3 regions of the Algoriphagus jejuensis genome follow, and region 2 is predicted to be linked to each of the others. Evidence: riboswitches for the same ligand, from Rfam matches in the RefSeq annotation. Region 2 holds a riboswitch; each other region holds the start of a gene.
The links. A riboswitch is a leader RNA that binds a small molecule or an ion and turns the genes downstream of it on or off. The one in region 2 is predicted to bind S-adenosylmethionine.

Region 1 (3,275 bases), on a different contig from region 2:
CCAACTTCCAGCGCTCGCTTGTAGTTACTGAAATGAACGGAAACTATCTTCTCAAACTCCAAAAAGATGTCTCGTTCCTCAATAAAGCCCCGTTGATGAAACAACTTTCCACGATCCCAGCGGGAAGTTTTGTCATCCTCAATGCAACCAAAGCAAGATTCATTGACCACGATATCCAGGAACTTTTGCACGATTTTATTGAAACTGCTCCCTCAAGGGATATCGAAATAGTGATAGAAGGATTCTCCAAAAATGTGAAGCAAAAAGTATGAACCCCTACGAAAAACTTTTATTGCAAAACAAGGCTTGGTCTGAAGAAAAAATTCAAATTGACAAGGACTTCTTCAATCGCCTAGCGGGACAGCAAAAACCAAAGTTCCTATGGATCGGATGCTCCGACAGCCGCGTACCTGCAAATGAAATCACAGGAACCGACCCCGGCGAGATCTTCGTGCACAGAAATATCGCCAACATGGTGGTACATACGGATCTCAACATGCTATCCGTCCTACAATATGCGGTCGATATCTTAAAAGTAGACCATGTAATCGTCTGCGGCCATTACGGCTGTGGCGGGATAGAAGCTGCACTCAGCAATAAGAGCTATGGGCTGATCAACAAATGGCTGCGCAACATCAAGGAGGTCTACAAGATATACCAACCTGAAATCGACTCCATCAACAATCATGTGGACAAGGTCAATCGTTTGGTGGAGGTAAACGTAATGGAGCAATGCGAGGATCTGATCAAAACTTCCATCATCCAAAAAGCCTGGAAAGAGCGCCGCGCACCTGAAATCCACGGTTGGGTATACGGACTCAACAACGGACGAGTAAAAGAACTGACGACGATCAAGGCTGATCCGAATACTGTCAACCCTATCTTCCGCTACAATCTGGATGATTTATAATTAAAATATTCTCCGGAACCTGAGCAACTATTTTGATTTCTCAGTTTCCGGGTTTTTCTTTGCACATCCTTTCACTTTTAGTGCGGGGATTTATACAGAAGAGGCGAGAGACAGGCTCGACGACCCTCTGGCAACCTTCCGAAGCGGAAAGGTGCCAATTCCTGCCGACTGAGGTATTCTCTTTCGGAACTATAAATTCCTTGCAAGATGCACGAGCGATTTATTCCCAGTTTTTCTTTTGGCCGCTGGCCAAATTCTCTTTCCAACTTTGGATTTATTATGTTCGGATCATACGTTTCTATGTCTGATTCAACCTATACTGATCTCGATTCCCGGGATCTTTCCTGTCTTTTCTAACCCAAAAAAACTCAATTTTATGTCTACTAACTATCGATTTGAAACACTCCAGCTTCACGCCGGACAAGCTCCAGACTCCGCCACCAATGCCAGAGCGGTCCCCATTTACCAAACGACCTCCTACGTCTTTAACAGCGCAGAGCATGGCGCTAATCTCTTTGGATTGAAAGAATTTGGAAACATCTACACACGGATCATGAATCCGACGACGGATGTTTTTGAAAACAGAATTGCTGCATTGGAGGGCGGAGTAGCCGCTGTAGCTACCAGCTCAGGACAGGCCGCTCAGTTTTTGGCCCTGAACAACATCATGGAGGCTGGCGACAATTTTGTTTCGACAAACTTCCTGTATGGCGGCACTTACAACCAATTTAAAGTCGCCTTTAAGCGACTGGGGATTGAAGCTCGATTCGCAAAAGGCAATGGAGCCGACGCTTTTGAAAAACTCATCGACTCCAAAACCAAGGCACTTTACCTGGAGACCATCGGCAACCCAGAATTCAACGTGCCTGACTTCGAAGCCATAGCCGCTGTCGCGAAAAAACATGACCTTCCACTCGTCGTAGACAATACTTTTGGCGCAGGAGGCTACCTATGCCAACCCATCGCCCATGGAGCAAATATCGTCGTTTCTTCCGCTACCAAATGGATCGGAGGTCACGGCACGTCCATTGGTGGAGTGATTGTAGATGCAGGAAATTACAACTGGGGCAATGGAAAATATCCGCAATTCTCCGAGCCATCCGAGGGCTATCATGGATTGAATTTCTGGGAGGTTTTCGGCGAAAACAATCCGTTGGGACTTCCCAACGTTGCTTTTGCAATCCGAGCCAGAGTCGAAGGATTGAGAGACTTTGGCCCAGCGATCAGCCCTTTCAATTCATTCCTTTTGCTTCAGGGAATTGAAACACTTTCGCTCCGCGTACAAAGAACCGTAGACAATGCACTGGAAATCGCCAAATGGCTGGATGCCCACGAGCAGGTTTCCAAGGTGAACTACCCTGGTCTCGCCTCCTCTCCTTATCATGCTTTAGGTAAAAAATACCTAAGAAATGGCTTTGGTGGAGTGTTGAGTTTTGAGATCAAAGGAAGCAAAGAACAAACCTCTGCTTTCATCAACAACTTAAATCTCATCTCTCATCTCGCCAATGTTGGCGATGCGAAAACATTGATCATCCAACCTTCTGCGACTACCCATCAGCAGCTTTCCGATGAAGAGCAGCTGGCGGCGGGCGTCACTCCTACCATGCTCCGAATATCGCTTGGCATCGAACACATCGACGACATTAAAGCTGATTTGCAGCAAGCATTTGAAAAAATCTAATTACCCCAATGAATTTGACAAGCCAATACGCTGAACCAACTATGACTCAGGAAGTTTACCATTCGACAGACCCATTGCATCTGGAATCCGGCGAAGTCCTGAGAGAATTTGATCTTGCCTACACGACGTATGGGCAACTGAATTCTGAAAAATCGAATGTAATCTGGGTCATTCACGCCCTCACCGGTGACGCAAATGCGGCAGAATGGTGGAATGGACTGATCGGCGAAGACAAGTTCTTCGATCCAGCCAACCACTTTATCATCTGCGCCAACCTGCTTGGCAGCTGCTACGGATCTACCAATCCTTTTAGCGAAAATCCGGCAAACGGCGAACCCTATTTCTATAATTTCCCGCAAGTCACCACACGGGATTTGGCGGCTAGTCTGGAGAGACTTCGGATTGAATTGGCAATCGATCAAATCCACACCCTGATAGGCGGTTCCCTTGGTGGTCAGGTCGGCTTGGAGTGGGCTGTGACTTTGGGTCAAAAATTGAAAAATGCGGTGATCTTGGCTTCTACGTCTAAGAGTTCACCATGGGTGATCGGATTCAATGAGACGCAACGCATGGCCATAGAATCAGATTCGACCTGGGGCGAATGCCATGAACTTGCCGGAATCAAGGGGCTGGAAACTGCGCGCGCAATTGCAATGCTCACTTATCGTCATCCTGATGACTTAC
Region 2 (3,275 bases):
CGACACCGCCGGGACACTTTGCAAAGCTGCCCAAATCATCATGGAGAAGGGAGCCACCTCAGTCAGAGCCATAGTCACGCACGGAGTGCTCTCTGGAAAGGCCTACGAAAATATTGAAAATTCCGTTTTGGAAGAGTTGGTCGTCACTGACACCATTTCTCCCAAGATGGCGTCTCCTAAAATTAAAGTACTGAGTGTGGCGGAATTGTTTGGAAAAGCCATCCATGCAGTGACGGGCAACACCTCAATCAGTGCTCTCTTTATTTAAAAGAAACCATTTTAAAATACAAATACTTATGAAAACACTAGAGGTTATAGGGTTTAAAAGAGCAAATCTCGACGGTGCCGCTTTGAACGAAATCAGAGACGCAGCCAATGTTCCCTGCGTAGTTTATGGACCAGGTATCCCTGAGCAAGTTCATTTCTATTCTCCAGCGATCCTTTTCCGTGACTTGATCTACACTCCAGACGTTCACTTGGTTGAGCTGAACATTGAAGGAACGATCATCAAAGCCGTTTTAAAGGACGCACAATTTCACCCGGTAAGCGAGACTTTGCTTCACGCAGATTTCATGGCTTACACGGAAGACAGACCGATCAAATTCGAAATTCCTGTGAAAATCGAAGGCAGTTCTCCAGGTATTGCAAAAGGTGGAAAGCTGGAGTTCAAAACCAGAAAATTAAAAGTAAAAGGTACAGCAGGAAATCTTCCTGACTACATCTCTGTAAATATCTCTGATTTGGACTTGGGCAAATCATTCAAAGTTAGCGAGTTGCAAGTAGAAGGATTTGAAATCCTGACTTCGCCAAACGTATCCATCGTGACTGTTGGTATTCCAAGAGCACTTAGAGGCAAGAAAGCAGAATAATTCAACGCTTGTTGATTTTACAAATCCTGTCCCTCACCGGACAGGATTTTTTTTTTAATTTCAAAGCACTGAAAAGTATCACACATGAAATACCTGATCGTGGGACTGGGCAATATCGGCCCGGAATACGAACTCACCAGACACAACATCGGCTTCCTCACCATCGATCGACTTGCCGACAAGGCTGGCACCACTTGGAAAAGTGACCGGCTGGTCTTCAAATCCGAGATGAAACACAAAGGCCGGACATTACACCTGATTAAGCCGACTACCTACATGAACCTCAGCGGAAAAGCCGTCAATTATTGGATGAAAGAGCTGGGAATCACTAAGGAAAATGTTTTGGTATTGGTAGACGATGTCGCAATCCCATTTGGCAAACTGCGTATGCGGGTCAAAGGCAGTGCAGCCGGTCACAATGGCCTGAAAAACATCGAAGAACTCACCGGCGGACAGGATTACCCCCGACTTCGGATGGGTATTGGAGATGATTTTCCGAAAGGACGACAGATCGACTTTGTGTTGGGGAGGTTTACAAAACAAGAGTTTGATGAACTTCCGGAGATCATGGACAAGGCGATCGAGATGGTTTTCGGCTTTTGCACCATCGGAATTGCTCAGACGATGACACAATTCAACGATTGATTGCAGACGGGATTTGGAAATAACCAATTCTCGCTTTTTATTTGCAGCACTTCAGGAGACTGATTTATAAAGAAGAGGCGAGAGAATAGGCTCGATGACCCTCTGGCAACCATCCCTGCCAAGGCGAAAGGTGCCAAGTCCTACCCTTTGCGGGAACTATAAATTGGCGTATTAACTACTGCCTCAATTCTGGTTCGGATTCTGCCTCTGGGAAAATTCTTTTTCAATCCTGGACAACAACCGTATTCAAAACTCCCAGACTATGAGTCATTTCGAAACCGATGCTATCCGTATCCAAAGCCGATCCGATCAGCGAGAGCATTCCTCTTCCATCTGCCTGACCTCCAGTTTCACCTTCGAATCTGCGGAAGAAGCACGAGCGATGTTTGCTGAGGAAATCCCCGGAAATATCTATTCTCGCTACGCCAACCCCAATTCCACGGATCTGATTGAAAAAGTCTGTGCAGCAGAAGGCACCGAAGACGGGATTGCCACCGCTTCGGGAATGGCGGCGATGTTCTCCAGCATGGCATCGCTACTTCAGCAGGGCGATCATGTATTGGCTGCGCGATCCCTATTTGGCTCCACGCATCAGCTGCTGACTCGGGTATTCCCGAAGTGGGGCATCACTTCGACCTATGGTGATATCTCCGATTGCCAAAACTGGGAGAAGCTCGTGCAGCCCAACACCAAGATGCTCTTTATCGAAACTCCGTCTAATCCTGGCCTGGAAATCATCGATCTGGAGTGGGCGGGAAAATTCGCCGCAGCGCATAACCTCATCCTCGTGGTGGACAACTGCTTTGCGACTCCCTATCTTCAGCAACCAGCAAAATGGGGAGCACACATCGTCGCCCATAGCGCAACAAAATTTATTGATGGTCAGGGAAGAGTGATCGGAGGTTTGATCTTGGGAAAAAAAGAACTGATCAAGGAAGTGCAGTTTTTCACCCGCCATACCGGACCCTCGCTATCGCCTTTCAACGCTTGGGTTTTGTCAAAAAGTATGGAAACACTGGCTGTCCGTATGGACCGTCACTGCGAAAATGCACTTAAGATTGCAACCTATTTCGAAGGAAATTCAGAGCTCGAAGCAGTGAAATACCCCTTTCTCAAATCACACCCGCAACATACACTTGCTTTGAAGCAGATGAAAGCCGGCGGGGGCATCATCACCCTGACGCTGAAAGGCGGCGGAGAAAGAGCACAGCGATTCATCGATCAACTGCAGATGGTTTCGATCACTCCAAATCTCGGTGATGCCCGCAGCATCGTCACCCACCCAGCGTCGACCACCCACAGCAAACTCACTCCTGAGGAGCGTGCCAGCGTGGGAATATCTGATGGCTTGATCCGACTGTCCGTCGGACTGGAACACAACGAGGACATCATCAAGGATGTGGAGCGCGCAATCGAAAAGTCCAAGTACTAGAATCTTAGACGATAAAAAATCAAAAGGGCCCGAAATTTCGAGCCTTTTTAGATTTTACCAGGTGGTATGTTTGAGTTTCGGAAAAGCCCGGATCACGTCGCTGAGACTGATCTGCCCCACTAGGTGACCATCTTTCAAAACCGGAAAACGTCTAATTTTGTGTTCGAGAAACTTTTGCGCAGCATCAAAAAGTGACAAATCCGGCGACACCGTGATTACTTCAGTACTCATGTGTTCTTTGACTTTGGCCGGAAACCGGATCGTGTTCGTATACTTCCCACGGATGATCTCGGCCAGACAATCCCATTCCGAAATGATCCCAACCAGTC
Region 3 (3,275 bases), on a different contig from region 2:
ATCCGGTGCCAAGCTCCGAGAGTTTAATGAGATGCTCGCAGATAGAGGCCTTTCGCCGCTGCGAAACCGATATCGTTCCTATGGACTGGGATATCAGGCCAGAATCAACGATTTCATCGTTGGATTTGAGCTTTCACAGCATCAAAGTAAGTCCAGTAGTTTTGACGAGTTTGAGATTAGGTACCGAACTTCACGTGCATTGCTCAATGTGGGCTACGCGTTAACCGAGGAGGGTAGATTCCAGCTCATTCATTACATGTCTATCGGTGTGGGCTATCTGAATTTTGAAATGCTTCCTAAAGACCAAACTCAAAACCTTGAGTCGTTCCTCTTAAATCCAGAGGAAGGTTTTGTATTGCGGGAAAATAATATTCAAAAAGGAACCCAGTATTTCGGCGATTTTCTGACCGAAATCGGTTTTCAGCTGACCTACGATTTTGATTTACCGGGGAGAAAAGAAGCTATTCAGGCCTTGGCCAAAGTCGGGTATTCCTTTAGTCCTTTTGAAGGAAGATGGGAAATGAATGGCTATTCCTTCAATAATACCCAAGCGGGCGCATTCGTGAGGGTCGGTGCCGGAATTTCGCTACCGGACCGCAATTTCTTCTACAAAGATGCCTCCATAGGGGTCTCACTCATTCGCGGGGTCCATTTCAGCAAGCCAGACGCCCTCAACACCGAATTGGTTAAGAACGGTTTCCAGCCTTTAGAGGGCACTCCTTCTAATTGGGGACTGAGAATCCTGGGCGAAACAGAGGGGCTTTTGTACGGGGTTGACGTATTCAACTCGGCAATGAAAGGGCCAGCATCCGATAGTCAGCATCAATCCCTAAACAGCCTGAGAGTCTATGCAAATGCGGGGATGAAGTTTTTTCAGTTCAAAAACCTCGCTGTGGGTGCGATGGGAGGTTTTGGTTATGGGAATATCCGGTACACTCTCAGTCAAAATGAGAAGCCAGATTTTCCAGAGTTGTTTGAGCAGCGGTATTTTGATGGCTATTTGAAGAGTTCGGGGCTGATGGCTAAACCCGAGGTATTGGTAGAATACGGGATACCGATGACCAGCCGAAAGTTTTTTGATTTGGTGCTGAGCGCTTCCGCCGGATATGAGCTTGCAATCGGAAATTACCGCCTTGGAGAGCTGGGGATGGTAAAGTATCTGAGTGGGCCGATGCTCGGCTTTAGCGTGGGAATCCGCCCCTGAGTTTCTGAATTTGGATGATGAGAGGCACAAAACTCAAGGAATTGAATTAATTCTACTGCTTTTTTAGCGAAATGCTATTACCTTTGTGAAGCTTATCGAGAAAGACCGAGGGAAGGGCCCTACGACGTCTTAGCAACCTGCAACCAAGGTGCTAACTCCCATTCCGGGAATGCCGGAAATAGATGAGCGGACAAGTACAAGTACTTTTCTCCGTGTTTTGCTCGATTGGCTTTTTGAACTTATTAGAATACGATGCAAAACAGAACGGAAACCCTCCTTCAAGCCATTCAAAACCGAGTGTTGATCCTCGATGGAGCGATGGGAACCATGATTCAACGATACACGCTGATCGAGGAGGATTTTCGCACACCGGAGTTGAAAAATCATCCTAAATCTCTCAAAGGTAACAATGACCTCCTTTCCCTGAGTCGGCCGGATATTATCCGACAGATCCACAGGGAATACCTTGCAGCCGGGGCGGATATCATCGAAACCAACACCTTCTCCGGAACCACGATCGCGCAGGCTGATTACGAGCTTTCTCACTTGGCTTATCTGATCAATTTTGAGTCGGCGAAGCTCGCGCGGGAGGTGGCGGATGAATTTTCTGCAAATGAACCCCATAAACCGCGTTTCGTAGCCGGTGCTGTAGGACCAACCAACAGAACGGCTTCACTTTCTCCGGATGTCAACGACCCCGGCTATCGTGCAATAACCTTTGATCAATTGGCGGAAGCCTATGCTGAACAGGTAAGAGGATTGCTCGATGGTGGTTCGGACATCATCCTGATCGAGACAATTTTCGATACACTTAACGCAAAAGCGGCCTTGTACGCTGTGCAGGAAGTCTATGAAGAGCGGAACATTCCGCTAGATCCAAAAGACGGAGGGATTCCGATCATGATTTCTGGTACGATTACGGATGCTTCAGGCCGCACGCTGTCTGGTCAGACGACCGAGGCATTTCTGATCTCAGTCTCCCACGTTCCTTTGCTTTCCGTAGGATTGAATTGTGCTTTGGGTGCCAAAGAATTACGTCCCTATCTCAAGGTGCTGGCGCAAAAAGCACCGTTTTACGTGTCAGCCTACCCAAATGCGGGCTTGCCAAATGAGTTTGGACTGTACGATCAGGGTGCCAATGAGATGGCGGATCAGGTCAGAGACTTTTTGAAAGAAGGAATGCTGAATATTTTGGGCGGATGCTGTGGCACCACGCCGGATCACATTTCGGCTTTGGCCAAGATGGCCGCTGAATATAAGCCAAGAATCATCGAAGACGTAACGGAAGAGGAGGAAAGCAATGTCTAAGAACTACATGAAACTGGCGGGCTTGGAGCCCCTGGTTTTTACCCCGAATATCAATTTTGTCAACATCGGCGAGCGGACTAATATTACAGGTTCGAGGAAATTTGCCCGGCTGATCCTGAATGGCCAATACGACGACGCACTCGAAATCGCCCTCGATCAGGTGCGTGGCGGTGCGCAGGTTTTGGATGTCTGCATGGACGAAGGGATGTTAGACGGGGAATTTGCCATGGTCAAATTCTTGAACCTAATCGCTTCCGAACCGGAGATCAGCCGCATTCCGATTATGATCGACAGCTCAAAATGGAGTATCATCTTGGCTGGTTTGAAGTGCGTGCAGGGAAAAGGGATCGTTAATTCAATTTCACTAAAGAATGGTGAGGCGGAATTTATACACCAGGCCAAGACCGTCAAGAAGTTCGGCGCGGCGATCGTGGTCATGGCTTTTGACGAAAAAGGGCAGGCAGACACCTATGATCGGCGAGTCGAGATCTGCGAAAGAAGCTATCGAATTCTCGTCGATCAGGTCAAATTCAATCCTCAAGACATCATCTTCGATCCAAATATCTTTCCGGTTGCCACAGGAATGGAGGAGCACCGCAAGAATGCGCTTGACTTTTTCAACGGTACCAAGTGGATCAAAGAAAATCTTCCCGGGGCAAAAGTCAGTGGTGGAGTCAGCAATATGTCCTTTTCATTTCGTGGAAATGATCGGATGAGAGAAGCCATGCATGCCGCATTCCTTTATCATGCCATACATCACGGC

Region 1: linked by a shared signal. The riboswitch ahead of ABD031_RS00010 (O-acetylhomoserine aminocarboxypropyltransferase/cysteine synthase family protein) and the one ahead of ABD031_RS20350 (trans-sulfuration enzyme family protein) in region 2 are both predicted to bind S-adenosylmethionine.
Region 3: linked by a shared signal. The riboswitch ahead of ABD031_RS14960 (homocysteine S-methyltransferase family protein) and the one ahead of ABD031_RS20350 (trans-sulfuration enzyme family protein) in region 2 are both predicted to bind S-adenosylmethionine.

What each region holds. Positions count from the first base shown of each region.
Region 1 is NZ_BAAAFI010000001.1:523-3,797, reverse strand. Features, by position in the region: gene ABD031_RS00020 (SulP family inorganic anion transporter) at 1-272, shown strand, start outside; gene ABD031_RS00015 (carbonic anhydrase) at 269-910, shown strand; SAM riboswitch class I at 998-1,108, shown strand; gene ABD031_RS00010 (O-acetylhomoserine aminocarboxypropyltransferase/cysteine synthase family protein) at 1,287-2,591, shown strand; gene ABD031_RS00005 (homoserine O-acetyltransferase family protein) at 2,600-3,275, shown strand, end outside.
Region 2 is NZ_BAAAFI010000048.1:72,214-75,488, reverse strand. Features, by position in the region: gene ABD031_RS20365 (ribose-phosphate pyrophosphokinase) at 1-268, shown strand, start outside; gene ABD031_RS20360 (50S ribosomal protein L25/general stress protein Ctc) at 297-869, shown strand; gene pth (aminoacyl-tRNA hydrolase) at 954-1,514, shown strand; SAM riboswitch class I at 1,576-1,679, shown strand; gene ABD031_RS20350 (trans-sulfuration enzyme family protein) at 1,777-2,946, shown strand; gene ABD031_RS20345 (CBS domain-containing protein) at 3,001-3,275, opposite strand, start outside.
Region 3 is NZ_BAAAFI010000037.1:34,488-37,762, forward strand. Features, by position in the region: gene ABD031_RS14955 (hypothetical protein) at 1-1,204, shown strand, start outside; SAM riboswitch class I at 1,294-1,393, shown strand; gene ABD031_RS14960 (homocysteine S-methyltransferase family protein) at 1,457-2,512, shown strand; gene metH (methionine synthase) at 2,505-3,275, shown strand, end outside.